Regions from separate parts of the Rhizobium sp. BR 362 genome, predicted to be linked through region 2. Evidence: riboswitches for the same ligand, from Rfam matches in the RefSeq annotation. Region 2 holds a riboswitch; the other holds the start of a gene.

The links. Region 2 has a riboswitch for FMN ahead of QDY28_RS01305 (6,7-dimethyl-8-ribityllumazine synthase). Riboswitches for the same ligand answer to the same signal wherever they lie in the genome.
Region 1: linked by a shared signal. The riboswitch ahead of ribB (3,4-dihydroxy-2-butanone-4-phosphate synthase) and the one ahead of QDY28_RS01305 (6,7-dimethyl-8-ribityllumazine synthase) in region 2 are both predicted to bind FMN.

The regions. Positions count from the first base shown of each region.
Region 1 is NZ_JARWGH010000011.1:12,132-15,986, reverse strand. It holds gene QDY28_RS16200 (SDR family oxidoreductase) at 1-291, shown strand, start outside; gene tpiA (triose-phosphate isomerase) at 291-1,037, shown strand; gene QDY28_RS16190 (glucose 1-dehydrogenase) at 1,141-1,923, shown strand; FMN riboswitch at 2,030-2,175, shown strand; gene ribB (3,4-dihydroxy-2-butanone-4-phosphate synthase) at 2,295-2,936, shown strand; gene QDY28_RS16180 (DUF1127 domain-containing protein) at 3,080-3,310, opposite strand.
Region 2 is NZ_JARWGH010000001.1:248,183-265,888, reverse strand. It holds gene QDY28_RS01330 (MurR/RpiR family transcriptional regulator) at 67-939, shown strand; gene QDY28_RS01325 (ABC transporter substrate-binding protein) at 1,126-2,229, shown strand; gene QDY28_RS01320 (ABC transporter permease) at 2,303-3,196, shown strand; gene QDY28_RS01315 (ABC transporter permease) at 3,193-3,981, shown strand; gene QDY28_RS01310 (ABC transporter ATP-binding protein) at 3,993-5,054, shown strand; FMN riboswitch at 5,145-5,293, shown strand; gene QDY28_RS01305 (6,7-dimethyl-8-ribityllumazine synthase) at 5,384-5,860, shown strand; gene QDY28_RS01300 (VOC family protein) at 5,920-6,270, shown strand; gene phnF (phosphonate metabolism transcriptional regulator PhnF) at 6,276-7,004, opposite strand; gene QDY28_RS01290 (class I SAM-dependent methyltransferase) at 7,006-7,692, opposite strand; gene QDY28_RS01285 (ABC transporter ATP-binding protein) at 7,854-8,858, opposite strand; gene QDY28_RS01280 (Gfo/Idh/MocA family protein) at 8,872-9,936, opposite strand; gene QDY28_RS01275 (carbohydrate ABC transporter permease) at 9,933-10,772, opposite strand; gene QDY28_RS01270 (carbohydrate ABC transporter permease) at 10,785-11,738, opposite strand; gene QDY28_RS01265 (ABC transporter substrate-binding protein) at 12,042-13,301, opposite strand; gene QDY28_RS01260 (hypothetical protein) at 13,515-13,811, shown strand; gene QDY28_RS01255 (N-acetylglucosamine kinase) at 13,847-14,731, shown strand; gene QDY28_RS01250 (GntR family transcriptional regulator) at 14,728-15,492, shown strand; gene metH (methionine synthase) at 15,604-17,706, opposite strand, start outside.

The sequences.
Region 1 (3,855 bases), on a different contig from region 2:
CATTACAACGCTTCCAAGGCCGGCGTCATCCACATGTCGAAGTCGCTGGCGATGGAATGGGTCGGCCGAGGAATTCGCGTCAACACGATTTCGCCTGGCTATACCGCGACGCCGATGAACACCCGGCCGGAGATGGTCCACCAGACAAAGCTGTTTGAAGAGCAGACCCCGATGCAGCGCATGGCAACGGTCGATGAGATGGCTGGTCCTGCCGTATTTCTGCTTTCGAACGCGGCAAGCTTTGTCACGGGTGTCGACCTTTTGGTCGACGGCGGCTTCTGCTGCTGGTGATGACGATGCCTCGCAAGCTGATCGCCGGAAACTGGAAAATGAACGGGCTGCTCTCGGACCTCAACGAGATCACCGCCATCGCGGCGGCGGCCGATGACTCTAGAGCCGAAGCGATCATATGCCCACCCGCCACCCTTATCGACCGCGCCGCGTCGATAACGAGAGGCTCAAAATTACGGATCGGCGGGCAGGATTGCCACGCCTCGCCGTCGGGCGCTCATACAGGCGACATTTCGGCGGACATGTTGGCCGATCTCGGCGCAGCCTTTGTGATCCTCGGCCATTCGGAGCGCCGGGCGGATCATGGTGAGACGAGTGCTCTCGTCGCTGCAAAGACGGCGGCGGCCTATTGCGCCGGGCTGACGGCTATCATCTGTGTTGGCGAAACGGATGAGGAGAGGACAAGCGAAATGACGCTTGCGGTGGTCGAAAGCCAGCTTTCGGCGTCCGTTCCGGATAGCGCTTCCGCTGCCAACACCGTTATCGCCTACGAACCGGTATGGGCAATCGGCACCGGCCGTGTTCCGACGGAGGCTGAGATCGCTGACGTCCACGCTGCCCTGCGTAGTGCCTTGATCAAGCGTTTCGGCGCGGAAGGCAATGAGATACGGCTCCTTTACGGCGGCTCCGTGAAGCCATCGAACGCCGCTTCGCTCTTCGCCATTGCGGGTGTGGACGGCGCGCTTGTCGGGGGAGCTTCCCTCAAGGCATCGGATTTTAGAGCAATACTTCGCGCTGTGCCTTGAAGGCGAGACCGATCGCTGCTGGGGCCGCCGGCAAAACGGCCCTGCATTCATTTTGATAAGCGCCGTTCGCGAGGACGTACGGCGATTGACCGGGAGAAACCAAATGAACCGCTTCGAAAACAAGACCGTTGTCATCACCGGAGGCAGCCGCGGTATTGGCGCCGCCATCGCAAGACGCTTTGCGAAAGAGGGCGCAAATCTCGTCGTTTCCGCCAATGAGGAGTCGGTGCACTCCGTCGCCGAGCAGATCAGGAAGGATGGCGGCAAAGCAATTTCCTTTGTCGGGGACGTCACGGACAAGGCGAGCGTGAAGGCCCTCTACGACGCGGCGGAAGACGCCTTCGGTTCGGTCGACGTCTCGATCCAGAATGCCGGCGTCATCACGATCGCGCGGATCGAAGACATGACCGAAGGCGAGTGGGATAAGGTCATGGCCGTCAACTCCAAGGGCGTTTTCCTGTGCGCCCAGGAAGCGATTTTACGCATGCGCAAGCACGGTCGTGGCGGACGCATTATCAACACCGCATCGGGACAGGCGCGAGACGGCTTCATCTATACGCCGCACTATGCCGCCTCGAAGATGGGTGTGGTCGGGATCACCCAGAGCCTCGCAAAGGAAGTCGCCACCGAAAACATAACCGTCAACGCCTTCTGCCCGGGGATCATCGAGACCGACATGTGGGCCTACAACGATAAGGCCTGGGGTAAGCTCCTCGGCAATTACGGTCCGGGTGAGTTGATGAAGGAATGGGTGGAAGGCATTCCGATGAAGCGCGCCGGTTCGGGCGAAGACGTCGCCGGCCTTGTCACCTTTCTCGCGAGCGATGATGCTGCCTATATCACTGGGCAGACGATCAATGTCGATGGCGGTCTCATCATGTCCTGACTGCGGTCGGTTAAGAGAAACAATCTGTTCAGCGGTTGCGTCGCATAAAGGACAGAGAGAGGGAAACTGCCCTCTTGCGGGAGGCCATATCGATCGCCTATCTTACCGGTGTTCTCAGGGCGGGGTGAAACTCCCCACCGGCGGTATCGAGGAAACTCGGAGCCCGCGAGCGCCTCCGCAAATCGCGGAGGGTCAGCAGACCCGGTGAGAGGCCGGGGCCGACGGTTAAAGTCCGGATGGAAGAGAGCAATCGTGCGAGCGCCACCGGTGTTGTGGCGCGTCCGCAGGCTTGTTCGCCCAAGGGATAAACTGTGACTTCGAAAGAAGTCTTGGATGCTGCAAAAGCGGCTAACCCTTGAAAGGCAAAGTGCATGGCAATTTCCAAAATCGAAGATGCAATCGCGGCGATTTCGCGTGGTGAGATCGTTGTTGTCGTTGATGATCAGGACCGAGAAAACGAGGGCGATCTTGTGATTGCGTCCGATGCCATCACGCCTGCCGCAATTGCCTTCATGATGAATCACGCGCGCGGACTGATCTGCGTGGCGATGCAGGGTGAAAGGCTGGATGAGCTCGACATTCCTCTGATGGTTCCGCGCAATACCGAGGTTCTGAAGACCGCCTTTACGGTGTCCGTGGACTACATTCCGGAAACCACGACGGGGATTTCCGCAGCCGATCGCGCGGCGACCGTTCGGGCCCTTGTTACACAAGGCACCCGGCCTGACGACTTTGCCCGACCTGGCCATATTTTTCCGCTGCGTGCCAACCCGGCAGGCGTGCTCGGACGTCCCGGCCATACCGAGGCAGCCGTCGATCTCGCAAGGCTCGCCGGCTATTCCGGGTCCGGGGTGATTTGCGAAGTTGCCAATGACGACGGTACGATGGCCCGCCTTCCGGATCTTGAAAAGTTCGCCGAACGCCACGGCCTGCTGCTGGTGACGATCGAAGATCTGATCGCCTACTTGGCCCATCAGCGCGATCTGACGACGCGGGAAATGTCGGCCGCCTAGTCGTTAGAGAAATGCTGGCAAGGGCGCGCCCAATGGCGGGCGCGCCACGTCCACATAGCGTTCCAGACCCGCGCCGAGCCGGCCGGGAATGGAGCGAGAGGCGCTTTTGACACCTCTCGCATCCTCCTGTTCACTTCGGTTCCTTACCATGCCCGGAAATTCCAAACAGGAAATCCGGACGTTTCCTCACCATCCGGCAGGCCGATATCCTGGCGCATGCGGTTGGACAGTAGAGAGGTTTGATTTACCGTTTGCTGATGCCTCAACATGGCGAGGAACAACGCAAACGCGGTCTTCCGGGCGCCAAATTTGAGGCAAAGTTCATCGACCGTCGCCGCAAGAGTGTCGGCAACTAAAGATTGTGCTTCGCGCATAGTTTCTTTCCCGGCGCAACGATGCAGCCGAGTCCTTTCGAAGGTGAAAAGACGTGCGAATACCGACGCGGAAATGCGAAAGATCGCTCCGGTAACCGGTCACGTCAAGGTAACGAGAAAAATGCTAAACGGGCGGCGAATCCGAGGGCTTAGTAGCCTGGATGCCAATGACGGCTCGGGCTCGACGCGCATTGCATCGACACCACCACGGCCATTCCGCCAGAGAAGCGACTAAACATGAGAATAGATTTCATTTCACGCCTCCTCTGATTTGATTGCGGATGCGGCTATGTTACACGAGATCGACCAATCGGCAAGCATACAATTTCACATTGCAGATATCAGGCGGAATCGTTGCGAAAATGCAACACTATTGCCACACCCTCGCGCTTTGACTCGCTATCATCAGCCCGCTCCATTCAGCGACAGGTCACCCGCTCAGTGGCCGCTATACTTGACCACGCATTATCCTTGCCGCTTTAGTGCAAGATGTTTGGGCAGTCCGTGAAGGGAAGACACGGACGAAATCGGCCGGGAAACCTGGA
Region 2 (17,706 bases):
TGTGACAGCGTAGTTATATTCCCTCTAGGAGACTGGCATCAGACCGGCCCGGGGAGCAAAAATCGAGTGAGCAATGCGTCGAAAACAGTTTCGGACGTAATCAATGCCCAATTTGACGGGCTGACGCGCGCCGAAAAGCAGCTCGCCAAGAGCCTGCTCGACAACTATCCCGTTTCCGGGTTGGGCAGCATTACGACGGTGGCCGAAAATGCGCGTGTTTCCACGCCGACCGTGGCGCGGATGGTGCAGAAACTCGGTTTCAAAGGTTATCCGGACTTTCAGTCGCGCCTCCATCAGGAGGTCGAGGCGACGATCTCGAACCCGCTGACCAAACATGACCGGTGGGCATCCAATGCTCCCGGGACACATATTCTCAATCGCTTCGCAGATGCCATTATGGGCAATCTCCGTCAGACGCTGGCCGACATCGATGCGGCAACCTTCGATAGCGTCGCTGCACTGCTGTCGGAGCGCAAGCGCGGGCTTTATTTCGTCGGTGGACGCATCACCGGCGCGCTTGCGGAATATTTCTTCACCCATATGCAGGTCATCCGCCCGAACACGACCTTGCTCTCCTCCAATTCCAGTTCCTGGCCGCAATATGTTCTGAACATGAACGCCGGCGACCTGCTCGTGATCTTCGATATCAGACGCTATGAGCAGGAAATGGTTAGCCTCGCCGCCGCCGCTCGCCGTAGCGGGGCTGAGATCATCGTCTTCACCGACCAATGGGCGACCCCTGCCGTCAAATATGCAAAGCACACTTTTCGCGTGCAAATCGAAGCACCTTCAGCTTGGGATTCCTCCGTCGTCACCCTGTTTATCGTCGAGGCCCTGATCGAAGCCGTGCAAAGCTCGACCTGGGACGAGGCGAGTGAACGCATGAAAACGCTCGAAGGCCTGTTCGAACAAACAAGGCTGTTCCGCAAGCTAGGTTAGGAGGAAAGGAAAGTATAAAACACAAGCTGAGGATCGGCCAGCAAGACAGAGTCTGTCATCATCGGCGGATAGAAGTAATTCCCGGTGTTTTCAGGAGACGCAACCCATTGGAACCCGTCACACAACCTTCATGCAACGTCATTAACAGCAACGCCAGACACTGAAAACCCAAAAGGAGGAATACCAGTGATCTCGAAAATTCATCGTCTTCTGACGCTCTCGACTGCGATGCTCGTAACTTCGACCGCAATCGCTGCTGCTGAACCGAGCGCAGACCTGATCGCCGCCGCCAAGAAGGAAGGCACGCTGACCACCATCGCTCTGCCCCACAACTGGTGCGGTTATGGCGACCTGATCGCTGCTTTCAAGGCGAAATACAGCATCGATGTCAACGAACTGAATCCGGACGCCGGGTCGGGCGATGAAGTTGAAGCCATCCGCGCCAACAAGGGCAACACCGGTCCGCAGGCGCCCGATGTGATCGACGTCGGTCTCTCCTTCGGCCCGACCGCCAAGAAGGAAGGCCTGCTGCAGGCCTATAAGGTTTCCACCTGGGATTCCATTCCGGACAGCGCCAAGGATGCTGACGGCTTCTGGTACGGCGATTACTACGGCGTTCTCTCCTTCGTCACCAACAAGGACGTCGTGAAGAACCCGCCGAAGGACTGGGCTGACCTGCAGAAGCCGGAATACGCAAACACCGTTTCGCTCGCTGGCGACCCGCGCACCTCGAACCAGGCTGTTCAGGCCGTTTACGCCGCTGGCCTTGCTGCCGGCGAAAAGGATGCCACCAAGGCCGGCGCTGCTGGTCTCGACTACTTCGCAAAGCTGAACAAGGCTGGCAACTTCGTTCCGGTCATCGGCAAGTCCGCTTCGCTCGCACAGGGCGCAACCCCGATCGTCATCGCTTGGGACTATAACGGCCTCGCATGGCGCGACAGCCTGAACGGCAACCCGCCGGTTGACGTCACGGTTCCGGCTTCGGGCGTCATCGCCGGCGTTTACGTTCAGGCGATTTCGGCTTTCGCTCCGCATCCGAACGCTGCCAAGCTGTGGATGGAGTTCCTCTATTCCGACGAAGGTCAGATTGGCTGGCTGAAGGGCTATTGCCACCCGATCCGCTTCAACGACCTGGCGAAGAACAAGAAGGTCCCGCAGGAACTTCTCGACAAGCTGCCGCCGGCTGCCGCCTACGAAAAGGCTGTGTTCCCGACGCTCGAAGAGCAGGATGCCGGCAAGGCCGCCATCACCACCAAGTGGGATTCTGTCGTCGGTTCGAACGTACAGTAATCAGACCTGACATGGCCTCCCCGCTTCAGCGGGGAGGTTTTCCGTTTTTTTGACGCCGCGGATCGGGCCAATCATGAGCATCGTCACGACATCAACGATCAGTTCCACTCCCATGATCAATAAACGCATGGTTGTCGATTGGCTGGGCATAGCGCCCTTTCTGATCTTCGCGCTGCTGTTTCTAATTCTTCCAACGATCTATCTGATTGCAGGCGCTTTTCTGACGCCCGACGGCAGCCTGACGCTGAAGAACATTGGCGATCTCTTCACAAAGTCCATCATGGACTCCTATTTGATCAGCATCAAAGTGTCTGTCGCCTCGGCGCTCGGCGGCGCGCTGATCGGCTTTTATCTGGCTTGGGCCTTGGTCATGGGCGGGCTTCCAGCCTGGGTGCGCCATGTCTTCCTTACCTTTTCCGGTGTCGCTTCAAATTTCGCCGGCGTACCTCTCGCTTTTGCCTTCATCGCCACGATCGGTCGCCTGGGCCTGATCACGCTGCTGCTGAAAAACTGGCTTGGCTTCGACATTTTTCGAGCGGGCTTCAATCTCTACAGCTTCGTCGGCTTGACCATCACCTATATGTACTTCCAGATTCCGCTGATGGTGCTAATCATCACGCCGGCGCTGGATGGCATGAAGAAGGAATGGCGTGAAGCCGCATCCATCCTCGGAGCGACCAACAGACAATATTGGCTGATGGTGGCGCTCCCCATCCTCTGGCCGAGCCTGCTTGGCACGACGCTGCTGCTGTTTGCCAACGCCTTCGGCGCCATTGCAACCGCGATCGCACTGACCGGCAGCTCGCTCAACATCATACCGATCCAGCTCTATGCGCAGATCCGCGGCGACGTGCTGCACAACGCCAATCTCGGCTATGCGATGGCGCTCGGTATGATCGTCATAACAGGCATATCCAACGTCATCTACATCATCATGCGCATCCGCGCAGAACGGTGGCAGAAATGAAGCTGCAAAAATTCTTCGCTTGGATCGCGGTCGTCATCGGCGCCATCTATTTCATCGTTCCTCTTATCGGCACGCTGGAATTCTCGCTGCGTATGCGGCGGGACGCCTATAGTTTCGACGCCTATGCATCGGTCTTTTCGGACACGCACTTCCTGTCCGCATTTGGCTATTCGATGCTCATGGCGTTGCTGACCATCATCTTCGGCATGCTGATCGTGGTGCCCACGGCCTATTGGGTGCGCCTCCGTTTGCCGCAGATTCGCCCGATCGTTGAATTCATCACGCTGATGCCCCTGGTCATCCCCGCGATCGTCATCGTCTTCGGCTATCTGCGTCTCTATAATTCGTCGTCGATCCTGCCTTTGACGGGCTTCGAGCAGACGACGAACTTCCTTCTCGTCTGCTCCTACATTGTCTTGTCCCTCCCCTATATGTATCGTTCGGTCGATACGGCGATGCGCACGATCGATGTCGGCACCCTGACGGAAGCCGCCGAAAGTCTCGGCGCGAAGTGGACGACCATTATGTTCCGCTGCATTTTCCCCAATGTGATGAGCGGCGTTCTTTCCGGCGCTTTCATTACGCTGGCGATCGTTATGGGCGAATTCACGATGGCTTCCCTGCTCAATCGTCCGGCTTTCGGCCCATATATGCAGTTGGTCGGCGCCAATCAGGCTTATCAGTCTTCGGCATTGGCTATCATCGCGCTTGCTGTCACCTGGCTCAGCATGGGCCTGCTGCAGCTCGTTTCCCGCTTTTCAAAACTGGCTCCGGTTACGGCGTAAGGCTTCTCACCATGGCTTTTCTCGAACTCACCCACATCAAAAAATCCTTCGGCGACGTTCAGGTCGTTCACGATTTCAATATGAAAATCGAGAAGGGGGAGTTCATCTCCTTCCTCGGACCATCGGGTTGCGGCAAGACGACCGTTCTGCGGATGATTGCCGGCTTCGAAAGCCCGACGGCGGGCACGCTGACGATCAACGGCAAGGACCAGCGTCCGTTGAAGCCGAACCAGCGCAATATCGGCATGGTGTTCCAGGCCTATGCACTGTTCCCGAACATGACCGTGCATGACAATGTCGCCTTCGGCCTCAAGGTCGCCGGTGTCGCCAAGCCCGAGATCGACAAGCGCGTCAAGGAAATGCTCGGGTTGATCAAGCTCGATCATCTTGCCGGCCGCTATCCCTTCCAGATGTCCGGCGGTCAGCAGCAGCGCGTGGCGCTTGCTCGCGCCATCGCCGTCAAGCCGCAGGTCCTGCTGCTCGACGAACCGCTCTCGGCGCTCGATGCCAAGATCCGCGTTTCGCTGCGCGAAGAAATCCGCGCCATCCAGCAGCAGCTCGGCATCACCACCGTTTTCGTGACGCACGACCAGGAAGAAGCGCTGTCGATCTCCGATCGCATCGTCGTCATGAATGCCGGCCGCGCCGATCAGATCGGCACGCCGTTCGAAATCTACAACACGCCCGCGACCCGCTTCGTCGCCTCCTTCGTCGGCACGCTGAACCTCATCGAAGGCAAGGTCGTCGACCCCGACAACAACCGCATCATGATTGGTGATCAGGGTGTGACGCTGAAGCAGTCAGTCACCGCCTATAAGCCCGGCGACACCGTATCGCTGGCGCTGCGTCCGGAAGCCGGCTCGCTGGCGGAATCGGCCAAGGGCGACACTGCCTTGACCGGTGAGGTCTCCTCGGCGCACTTCCTGGGTTCGGTCATCCGCACCCGTATGAACGTCGCAGGCAACACCATCTCGTTCGACATGTTCAACAGCCCTGGCATGATGCCGCCCAGCGTCGGCGAGCGAGTCACCCTGCGTTTCGCCTCCTCCGATCTGCTGGTCATCCAGGACTGATCGACGGGCCAATTGGACAGATTTTTCGCGAGCGCCGGGTAATTCGCCCGGCGTTTTTCTTTGATTTTTGTTGCACCGCATTTATAGTCCAGCCGTTCTCAGGGCGGGGTGCAATTCCCCACCGGCGGTATGGAGAGTGATCTTCGAGCCCGCGAGCGCCTTCCGCTTCGGCGAAAAGGGTCAGCAGATCCGGTGAGAGGCCGGAGCCGACGGTATAGTCCGGATGGAAGAGAGCAAGCTGGGTCGACGGCTCCTTCGCACAAGGGGTTCCTGCGACCTTGCGTGTTCGCCCAAGGGATATTGAGTCAAACCCTTGAAAGGCAAAGTTAATGACCATTTCCATTTCCACACAGCCGGGTCGCATAGCGTTGATCCGGGCCCGCTGGCATGCCGACATCGTCGATCAGTGCGTCAATTCCTTCGTTGCCGAATGGCAGAAGACCGAGGGGGCCTCCCCCATCGATATTTTCGATGTGCCCGGTGCCTTGGAAATTCCGCTGCATGCCCAGACGCTCGCGCGCAATGGCCGCTACAGCGCGATCATTGCGACCGCTTTCGTTGTCGACGGCGGTATCTACCGCCACGACTTCGTTGCCGATACCGTTCTCGATGCCATGATGCGCGTGCAACTGGATACCGGCGTTCCGATTCTTTCCACCGTGCTGACGCCGCATCATTTCCACGAGACGGAAGCGCATATTCATTTTTTCAAGCAGCATTTCGTCATCAAGGGTCAGGAAGTGGCAAATGCCTGCCGGCAGATCCTGAGCGAGCGCGCCAAGCTGCTGCCATCGGTGACTGTCTGAGTTAAGATGGTGGAGGCGCGGCAAAGGCTCGCCTCCATTTCTCCGGCGAGGAGCATCGCATGACGGTCCTGCGAATTGTCCCCAATCTGCATGCAGCCGATCCCGCCAGCGCTCGGGCCTTCTATGGCGACCTGCTCGGCCTGGATATCGTCATGGACCATGGCTGGATCATCACTTTCGCCTCGAAAGCACAGACCGTGCCGCAGATCAGCATAGCCAGCGAAGGCGGCTCAGACACGATCGTGCCCGATCTTTCGATCGAGGTCGACGATGTCGATCAGGTCTATCAACGCGTGCGATCGATGCAACTCGATATCGTCTATGATCTGAACGACGAACCCTGGGGTGTCCGGCGTTTCTATGTCTGCGATCCCTTCGGCAAGATCGTGAATATTCTGTCACACCGATAGGCCGTTCATCCCAAATCGACCTTGAAGGTGACCCGCTCCGCGGACCATAGTGTCTCGGCATAGGCAATGGGCATGCCATCGCTATCGATGTCCACTTTGAGGATGACCAAAACCGGTGTCGACTTCGGCTGCCGCAATAACCGTGCCTCCTCGGCACTCGGCATGCGCGCCTCGATCTCGGTCGACAGGCGCACGTAGTCATGGACTCCGTAGCTCGCCAGCGCGGCACTGATGGTCTGGTATTGCAGCCTCGCTTTATCGAAATCAGGAAAGCGATCGGCCGGATAATAGCTGTCGCCGAGTTCGACAGGAACACCGTCCGCCGTCATCACGCCGCGACGATGGATGACGGAGGCACCCCGCGCCAGCTTCAGGCGCGCCGCGACACGCTCCGATGCTGCAACGACCTCGTGAATTAATAATTCGCCACCAGGCTCGAAACCCTGCTCGATCAGATTCTGGGAGAACCGCGTCTTCTTCGAGAGCGTATAGTCGAGAGCCCCTCTATGCACGAAGGTCCCCCGCCCCTGTTCGGCGCGCACCAGTCCCCGCTGCTCTAGATGGCCGAGTGCCTGGCGGACGGTGAAGCGGCTGACGCCGAAGCGTTCCATAAGTTCCGGTTCGGTCGGCAATTTGGCGCCAGGAGCAAAGGTCCCGGCGGCGATATCAGCCGCCAGGATTTCGCCGATCTGATGCCAGAGAGCACTGCCGCTCTTGCGATCGATCGTCTCCATATCAGACGCGCTTTTCGAGCCGGAACAATAGCTTGTATTCGGCGGGATAGGCGAGCGCATCGAGGATGCTCGGATAATATTTGCGATCCTTCGTACCGCTGACGAAGCCGTCATAGCCGAAGCGCCGGACGGAGACATTGAATCCTGCGGCAAGGAAGGTGTCGATATAGTCCTGCGGGGAGCGATCCTGGACCGGCGCATTGCTGTTGCCGCCGATCAGCTCGCGCCATTGCGGCCAGAGAGGCATTTCATTGTGGCAACCGGTGACGGCGTAATAGATGCCGCCGTTGCGCATGACCTCGAACATCTGCTCGGCATGCCGCTTCAATTCCGGCAGCAGATAGACGACCTCATAGCTGAACGCGACATCGAAGCCATCGGCAAAAGGCGAAAGATCAGTGGATACATGAAATTCCAGCGGCATGTTGCCCTTCGCCTCGACAGCCGCTGCCACCGATTCCGAGGCGATGTCGATGCCGACGCCGCGGCGGAACGGCCGCATTGCATGAAGCAGCCGCAGGAAGCCGCCGCGATTGCAGCCGAAATCCAGCACGGTCTTCGACGAAAAATCCCGCTCCGGCACGGTCTCGATGAAATGCCGCCAAAGCGGACTATGCGACTCTGCCATCGCGATGTCGCCGTTCGGTTCGGTATGCCACGTTGCGTAGGTGGTTCCTGCGTTTGTCATGATGCGCTCGCTGTTGAAGTGGACTGAGGACGCAATAACGCAGCCGTGTGACAGGCATATGAATTCGTCCGGACGACTGGACTACTTCAGGCCGTCGCTGGACAAATAAAAAGAGGGCCCTGCCGAAGCAGAGCCCTCTTCAATTTACCAGATGCCGAGACCTACGCGCGAATGGCCTGATCGTTCGCGTCGAAGCGATGCATATGTCCCGTGTCCGGTGTCGCATAAACCGTTTCGTCCGGCTCATATTTGTGTTCGCCGAAAAGGCGCACCGTCAGAAGACCGGTCTGGTCGGATTCGAGATAGATGATCGTATCGGCGCCGAGGTGTTCGACATGGATGACCTTGGCCGCCCAGATGCCTTGTTCGCGCGACAACGTGATGTGCTCGGGGCGGATGCCGATGGTTTTGGCGCCGCTCTGTTCGAGCTTTTCCGCCGGAATGAAATTCATTTGCGGCGAACCGATGAAACCGGCGACGAAGATATTTGCCGGACGGTTATAAAGCTCCATCGGCGAACCGATCTGCTCGATCGCGCCGGCGTTCATCACGACGATTTTGTCGGCCAGCGTCATGGCCTCGACCTGATCGTGGGTAACGTAGATCATCGTTGCCCTCAAGCTGCGATGCAGGCGGGCGATTTCGAGGCGAGTCTGGACGCGCAATGCCGCATCGAGGTTCGACAGCGGTTCATCGAACAGGAAGAGTTCCGGTTCGCGCACGATGGCGCGGCCGATGGCGACACGCTGACGCTGGCCGCCGGACAGCTCGGCCGGACGACGGGCGAGATAGGGCCCAAGAGAAAGCATGCTCGACGCCTTCTCCACACGGTTGTCGATCTCATCCTTGGCGGTGCCGGCCTGCTTCAGGCCAAGGCCCATGTTGTCCTTCACCGTCAGATGCGGATAAAGCGCATAGGACTGGAACACCATGGAAATGCCGCGCTTGGCGGGCGGCGTCACCGTCACGTCGGCGCCGTTGATCAGGACTGCGCCCGAGGTCACGTCCTCCAGGCCGGCGATGCTGCGCAAAAGGGTCGACTTGCCGCAGCCGGAAGGGCCGACGAAAATGACGAACTCGCCATCCTTAACCTCGAGGTCGATGCCCTTCAGCACATCATGCGTACCATAGGCCTTACGAATGGATTTCAGTTGAAGCGATCCCACAGTCTCTTATCCCTTACAAATAAACGGGCTTGCCGGTGCGCACGCTCTCATCGGCGGCGAGGCAGATGCGCAGCGATTGAACGGCGTCGGCCATATGGCGGCTGAGGTCGATATCCTCGCGAATGGCCTTCAACATGAAGGCCTGTTCGCGATCGCACAGCTCCTGATGACCCGGCTCGCCGTCCATGCGCAGATCCTGATCCGGATGGATGAACTTGCCGTTTGGGCCGGTCTCGGCGGTGTGCAGCCGGATGACGGAGGTTTTGGTATGCGTATCGATGTCATCAGACTTGGCATTGGGATCCATTACAATCGATACCGCGCCGTTCGGCGACATCACATCCTTCACGAAGAAGGCGGTTTCGGAAATCATCGGCCCCCAGGCGGCCTCATACCAGCCGACCGACCCATCTTCATAGATCACCTGCAGATGGCCGTAATTGTACATATCTGGCGCGATCTCGTTTGACAGGCGCAGGCCCATGCCGCGCACTTCGACGGGCTTCGCGTCAGTGATCTGGCACATGACGTCGACATAATGCACGCCGCAATCGACGATCGGCGGCGTCGTGCGCATCAGCGCCTTATGCGTTTCCCAGGTCGGTCCGCTCGACTGCTGATTCAGGTTCATGCGGAAGACATAAGGACCGCCGAGCTTGCGCGCTTCGGCAATCAGCCGCATCCAGGACGGATGGTGGCGCAGGATATAGCCGATCACCAGCTTGCGGCCGGCTTTCTTGGCCGCGGCCAAAACCCGCTCCGCATCCTCGACGGTCGTCGCCAGCGGCTTTTCGACGAAGACGTCGCAGCCCGCCTCGAAAGCCATGACGGCATAGTCCGCGTGGCTGTCGGAATAGGTGTTAATCGAGCAGAGATCGGGCTTCAACTCTTTCAGCGCCGTCTCGAAATCAGGATGGATCGTATAACCCTCTAGCTCGTCGGCGAGCTTCGGCTTCGAGCGATTGACGAGGCCAACAATCTCGAAACCGGGATTGTTATGATAGGCAAGTGCATGGCTGCGGCCCATGTTGCCAAGGCCGGCAACCAAGACGCGGATCGGCTTATGGGATGAGCTCACTTGACTGCTCCGGAGGTAATGCCACGAATGAGTTGGCGGGAGAAGATGACGTAGAGGATGAGGATCGGCAGGATGGCGAGCGTCAGTGCCGCCAGGACCGCGTTCCAGTTGGTAACGAATTGGCCGATGAAAATCTGCGATCCGAGCGTCACCGTCTTGGTCGCTTCGCTCGGCGCCAGGATCAGCGGGAACCACAGGTCGTTCCAGATCGGGATCATGGTGAAGACAGCAACCGTCGCCATGGCTGGACGAACCAGGGGCAGCACGAGGCGGAAGAAAATCGCATATTCGCTGAGCCCGTCAATGCGACCCGCATTCTTGAGGTCATCGGAGACGGTCCGCATGAATTCAGACAGGATGAAGATTGCAAGCGGCAGGCCCTGCGCGGTGTAGACGAGGATCAACGAAGTCAGCGTATTGACCAGGCCGGCAGCGACCATGCCCTGCAGGATCGCGACCGTGCCGAGACGGATCGGGATCATGATGCCGATCGCGAGATAAAGCCCCATGATCGTATTGCCGCGGAAGCGGTATTCCGACAGCGCGAAAGCGGCCATGGCGCCGAACAGCAGGGTCAAGACAATCGAGACGATCGTCACGATGAAGCTGTTCTCGAAATAGGTCAGGAAATCCCCCTGCCTAAGAACAGTCTGGTAACCGATCAAACTGAAGCTGGAAGGCGTCGGGATGCTCAAGGGCGCACGGAAGATCGAGGCGCGGTCCTTGAAGGAATTGATGATCGTTAGGAACACCGGGAAAACGGCGAGCAACGTGTAGGCGATCAACGCGAGATGCACGAGGCTGGAGCGAACAAGGGAAGTGCGGGCCTTTGACATGGTCGCCTCTCCTCAGAACTGATAGCGGCGGATACGCCGCTGGACGATGAAAAGATAAAAAGAGACGCCGGCGAGAATGATCAGGAACATCACCGTCGCGATCGTTGCGCCCATCGAACGATCGCCGAGTTGTAGTTGGAAGCCGAAGAAGACGCGATAGAGCAGAGTCCCGAGAATATCGGTGGAACCATCCGGCCCCGCCAAAGCGCCCTGCACGGTATAGACGAGGTCGAATGCATTGAAATTGCCGACGAAGGTCAGGATCGAGATGATGCCGATCGCCGGCAGGACCAATGGCAGCTTGATCTTCCAGAATTGGCTCCAACCGGTGACGCCATCGCACTCGGCCGCTTCGATGACTTCTTCCGGAATGTTCAGCAGCGCAGCATAGATCAGCATCATCGGGATGCCGACATATTGCCAAACCGAGATCAGCGCGACGGTGACGAGAGCCGTGCCCGGCTTGCCGAGCCAAGGGGCAAAGAAAGACTTGAGGCCGACGAGGCCCATCAAATCGGGCGCCACACCCCAGAGCGGCGACAGTATGAGTTTCCAGATGAAACCGACGATAACGAAGGACAGCAGCGTCGGCAGAAACATGGCCGTGCGATAGAAGGCGACGAAGCGCAGCTTCGGCAGCGACAGCAGGGCCGCAAGCGCGACACCGATCGGGTTCTGCACGCACATGTGGATGACAAAGAAGATCAGATTGTTGCGCAGCGCATTCCAAAAGTCATGCGACCAGCGATCATCGCCGAATAATACTTTGAAATTGTTGAGACCGACGAAAGTTGACTGGTTATCGACGATATTATACAGCGACAGCCGCAATGTCTCGATCAGAGGCACGATCATCACCGCCGTGTAGACGATGAAGGCCGGAAGAAGAAAAACGAAGATATGCCAACGCATCTGGCGCTTGATCGGGGCCGCATCGTAAGCGGCTGATATATCGGCTTCGCTCATGGCTTTCTGCCTGCTTTGTATTGGCTGCTCATCGGGCGGCAGCGCAAATGTTCAAATTTGCCCGCTGTTCCGGCTCTTCAGCCAAGGTGGAGAAACAATATCGGGCGCGGCACGACTTGGTGTCGCAACAACGGCCGCTCGGCGGCTCATCGGCATAGGAAACAACGATGGCGCCTCATACACTTACTTGCCAAGCGAGAAAGTGGCGACCGACGGCCTCCATCCTTCTTCTGTCTGAATGCACCGGCTGTAGAATGAGGCGAGGAGCCATCAGGCCCCTCACCGATTTGTGTCAAAGCCGGACTACTTGGCCGGCTTGTACCACTTGTCGAGACCGTCCTGCAGCTTCTTGGCAGCAGCTTCCGGCGTATCCGTGCCGTTGATCACGTTGGCGGATTCCGTCCAGGTTTCGTTTTCCAGGTTCGGCGTGCCGCGCGACAGGATCTGGTAAGTCGAACGAACCGTCGACTTGTGATTGTCGCGCCAAGAAACGAATTCCTGAGCGAGCGGATCGGTCATCTTCACCGGATGCGAATTCAGGCTGAAGAAGCCCGGCAGCGCATTGGCGTAAATGTTGGCGAACTCATCGGAAGCAACCCAGCTCAGGAACTTCTTGGCTTCGTCCGGGTGCTTGCTCTTGGCATTCAGGCCGACGCCGATATCCGGATGGTCGGAGATGTAAGCCGTGTCGCCAGCCTTTGCGACCGGCGGCGGGAAGGCGCCCATCTTGAATTGAGCCTGCGTGTTGAAGAGAGCGATTTCCCACGAACCGGCCGGGTAAATGGCAGCCTTGCCGAGCGTGAAGAGGTTCTGGCTGTCAGAGTAGCTCTGGGCTTCGAAGCCGTCGCCGAGGTAAGGCTTCCACTTGGCGAGTTCCTTATACGGATCGACCCATGGAGCATCCGTCAGCTTTTCCTTGCCGGCAATCAAAGCCAGACGGCCGTCCTCGCCCTTCCAGTAGTTCGGGCCGATATTCTGGTAGCCCATGGTTGCAGCTTCCCAGAGGTCCTTCGTGCCCATGGCCATCGGGATGTAGGTGCCGTCGGCCTTGATCTTGTCGAGCAGCGCGAAGAATTCGTCGCGGGTCGCCGGAACCTTGAGGCCGAGCTTGTCGAAGGCATCCTTGTTGTAGATGAAGCCGTGGATAACCGAAGCCATCGGCACGCAGAAGGTCGACTTGCCATTGTCCGTGGTCCAGGCAGCCTTGGCGACGGCCGAGAAGTTGTCCATGCCCGGCAGCGTCGTTAGGTCGGTCAACTGCTTCTTGTTGAAGAGGTCCAGCGAAGCGTCGAACGGACGGCAGGTGATGATGTCACCGGCAGAACCAGCTTCGAGCTTGGCGTTGAGCGATGCGTTGTACTCGGTCGGAGCCGTCGGCGAGAAGACGATCTTGATGCCAGGGTTCTTGGCTTCGAAAGCCGGGATGATCTTCTCCTGCCAAATCTGCAGGTCGTCGTTGCGCCAGCTTTCAACCGTTAGCGTCACGTCCGCCGCATGCGCGAAGCCGACCGAGGTCAGCAGGCTGGATGCGAGGAGCAAGCCTTTCAGAACATTGTTTTTCATTTCCCTCTCCTGTTTAAGCGCCTGGAATAAGGCACTGTTCTCGATATGAAATCCGCCGGCCATATGAGAAAACAGCCAACGCTCCACAAGGACCGCCAACATTGCCGGCCCCAAATGCAAAGGGCACGCAAGGCACTATGCCTGATTGGCCCGACCAATCGTGACCCGCCGGACGTCCGGCCAAGGACACACAACTCAACACACGGGAAATTTGTGACGAACGCCGTCGCGCAGATCCTTTTGATCCACGCGACTCCTGACAACGGCAGAAGTCCGCCACCTTCCGCTGGGCCTTCCGACTATTGTTATCATGCCGGTTCTGCCGATGCCTGTTCAAACTGTTCCCTTGAAAGAATTAAGGCCAAAAAAATACCAATTGTCCAGCCGAAATTTAACTTTTGCGAGCCAGAAAAAGCGATAAAAAATTTTATTATTATTTTTCAATATGATACAGAAGCCAAAAAAGCTGCGCGCTGGCTATTGGTAAATGGTATTTTTTTGGTATTGTAGAAAAAACGGGGAACGAGCGGTATCCGGAGGGTATAATGGCGGAGTTTGCGATCGGTATCGACGGCGGGGGAACAAGCTGCCGCGCTGCTGTGACGGATAGGATGGGCAAAGTTCTCGGCAGCGGCAAGGCAGGGGCCGCCAATATCCTTTCCGATCTCGAAAATTCTTTGGTCAACATCGTCGCATCGGCCCGACAGGCCCTTAGCGATGCCGGTCTCGATCCGGAGTTGGCTCACACACTGCCCGCGATTGTCGGCACGGCCGGTGCCAATGTTCGTGACTATGGCAAGCGCGTCGAAAAAGCCCTGCCCTTCGCGAACAGTCATGTCGTCACGGATGCGATGATTGCGCTCCAGGGCGCGCTTGGCGATACCGACGGGATTATCGGCGCATTCGGAACGGGTTCGGTCTACAACGCCCGCCGCAACGGCATGATCTGGGGTATCGGTGGATGGGGCTTTGTCGTCGGCGACCAGGCCAGCGGTGCGCGTCTCGGCCGCGATCTGCTGGAACACTCGCTTCTGGCGCATGACAAGGTGCATCCACGCTCGCCCATCACCGAAAAGATCATGGCTGAATTCGAAGGCGATCCCGAACGCGTCGTCGAATTCGCGCATGTTTCCAAACCGAAAGATTTTGCGCGCTATGCGCCGATGGTCTTCGAATATGCCGACGAGGGGGATGTGGTCGCCGTCGGCATTGTCAAGACGGCGGTGAACGCCATCGCTGAAAGTCTCGATACGCTGCTCTGGCCCGAGTGCCCATCGATCTGCCTACTCGGTGGCCTCTCGAAGGCATATCAACCCTGGCTCGATCCACGGCATAAGACGCTTCTCACGGAGCCGAAAGGCGACGTATTGCGCGGCGCGGTCGAACTGGCGGCCAAGCTCCTCCAAAATGAGATGGGGAGCACGCAATGACCGAGGATTTGAGTCATATCTTCTCACCGGAACGGCTGCTTGCCGGCGGCACCGGCCCGCTCTATGTCAAGCTGCGCCGTGCGCTTGAAGACGCGGTTAAGGTTGGAACGCTGAAACACGGCGACGCCTTGCCGCCGGAGCGCGACATAGCCGAATATGCAGCCGTCAGCCGCGTAACGGTACGCAAGGCGATCGACGATCTCGTGGCCGAGGGCATCCTTGTCCGTCGCCATGGCTCCGGCACTTTCGTCGCCAAACCAGTCTCCAAAGTCGAACAGCGCCTCTCACAGCTAACGTCCTTCACCGAAGACATGGCGCGGCGCGGCATGACGGCTCGCTCCGAATGGCTGCACAAAGGCGTGCACACCCCCTCGCCCGATGAAATGATGATCCTCGGCCTTGCCGCCGGCACCAAGGTCTCCCGCCTCAGCCGTCTTCGCATCGCCGATGACCAGCCGCTCGCCATCGAACATGCCAGTGTCTCCGGCGAGTTCCTGCCCGATCCATCGACAGTGACCGCGTCACTCTATGCTGAGCTCGAAAAACGCCAGGTCCGCCCGGTCCGTGCCGTCCAGCGCATTTCCGCGACCAACATGAAAGAGGCCGACGCCGGCCTGCTCGGCGTCCCCGTCGGGGCTGCGGGCCTATCGATCGAGCGCATCTCCTACCTCGGCTCTGGCCGCGCCGTGGAATTCACCCGTTCGCTCTACCGAGGGGACGCCTATGACTTTGTTGCGGAGCTGACGATCGGGTCGACCTAACATTCATTCAAAAGTTTGCCTTAGCAGCGGCGTGAACCGCTGCCTCGCATCGCGTCTCACCAGCGTAAGCATCTTTCGCCGGGATTCTTCACTCCGCCTCAAATCAGATCGTCATGCCGCGTCATCCACGGCGGCATCGCGCTTTTCCGGCATATAATTGAGCACTGGCCCGAGCCAGCGCTCCACCTCCGCAACAGCCATGCCTTTGCGGGCGGCATAGTCCTCTACCTGATCTCGCTCGACCTTGGCGACACCGAAATAATAGGAGTCGGGGTGGCCGATATAGAGGCCGGAGACGGAGGAACCAGGCCACATGGCGTAGCTTTCGGTGAGCTTCACGCCGGTCGCCCCTTCGGCATCGAGCAGGCGGAACAGAGTCTCCTTCTCAGTGTGATCAGGCTGGGCGGGATAGCCGGGCGCCGGACGGATGCCGGCATAGGATTCGGATAGCAGCTCGTCGCCACTAAGGTCTTCATCCCTGGCGTAACCCCAGAATTCGCGCCGCACCCTCTCATGCATCCGCTCGGCAAAAGCCTCGGCGAAACGGTCGGCGAGCGCCTTTACCAGAATGGACGAGTAATCGTCATTCGCACGCTCAAAACGTTCGGCAATGGCAATTTCCTCGATGCCGGCTGTAACGACGAAGCCGCCGACGTAATCGCCGACGCCGCTCGAAACCGGCGCGACGAAATCCGACAGAGCTACATTCGGGCGGCCATCCCGCTTCGACAATTGCTGGCGCAGCGTATAGAAGGTCGCAAGCTCGTCGGTGCGGCCCTCATCGGTGAACAATCTGATATCATCGCCAACCGTACCCGCCGGCCAGAAGCCGATGACGGCGCGCGGACGGAACCAGTTTTCCGCGATGATCTTTCCCAGCATGGCCTGCGCATCGGCATAAAGCTGCCGCGCCGCCTCGCCCTGTTTCTCATCTTCAAGAATGGCCGGGAAACGGCCCTTCAACTCCCACGTCTGGAAGAATGGCGTCCAGTCGATATAGCTGGCAAGCTCCCCCAGATCGTAATTTTCGAACACCTTCGTTCCGAAAAACTGCGGCGCCGTCGGCTTGTAATTCGCCCAATCGAGCTTCTCGGAATTCTCGCGCGCCCTTGCAATCGGCAGCCGCACTTTCTCCGCCTCGCTGCGGGCATGTGCCGCGGCGACCTTGGCATATTCGGCGCGAACGGTATCGATATAGCCCTGCTTCGCGTCCGGCGACAACAGCGCCGAGACGACACCGACGGCACGGCTGGCGTCGGTCACATAAAGCGCTTGACCCTTCTCGTAGTTCGGGTGGATCTTTACGGCCGTATGCACGCGGCTGGTAGTCGCGCCGCCGATCAGCAACGGAATATCGAAGCCTTGCCTCTCCATTTCCGAAGCGACATGCACCATCTCATCCAGCGACGGGGTGATCAGGCCCGAGAGGCCGATAATATCGACCTTCTCGGCGATTGCTGTTTCCAGGATCTTCGTCGCCGGCACCATAACGCCGAGATCGATGATTTCATAGTTGTTGCAGGCGAGCACGACGCCGACGATATTCTTGCCGATATCGTGCACATCGCCCTTGACAGTTGCCATCAGAACCTTGCCCGCTGCATGACGTTCACCGCCGCCACCGTTGGCAAGCTTTTCCACCTCCATATAGGGCAGTAGCACGGCGACGGCCTGCTTCATGACGCGGGCCGACTTTACGACCTGCGGCAGGAACATCTTGCCCGAGCCGAAGAGATCGCCAACGACATTCATGCCGGCCATCAACGGGCCTTCGATGACATGCAGCGGCCGCTCGGCATTTTGCCGCGCCTCCTCGGTGTCCGCTTCGATATATTCGGTGATGCCGTTGACCAGAGCGTGTTCCAGCCGTTTTTCGACCGGCCATTCGCGCCAGGCAAGATCCTGCGCTTTGGCTTCACGACCGCCGGCGCCACGAAAACGCTCGGCTATTTCGAGCAGCCGCTCTGTGCCATCAGGCCGGCGGTTGAGCACCACATCTTCGCAGGCTTCCCGCAGCTCCGGATCGATATTGTCGTAGACCGCGAGCTGGCCGGCGTTGACGATGCCCATATCCATGCCCGCCTGAATGGCGTGATAAAGGAACACGGCGTGCATCGCCTCGCGCACTGGCTCGTTTCCGCGGAAAGAGAAGGAGAGGTTCGACACGCCGCCTGAGATATGCACCAGCGGCATCGTCTGGCGGATCGTCCGCGT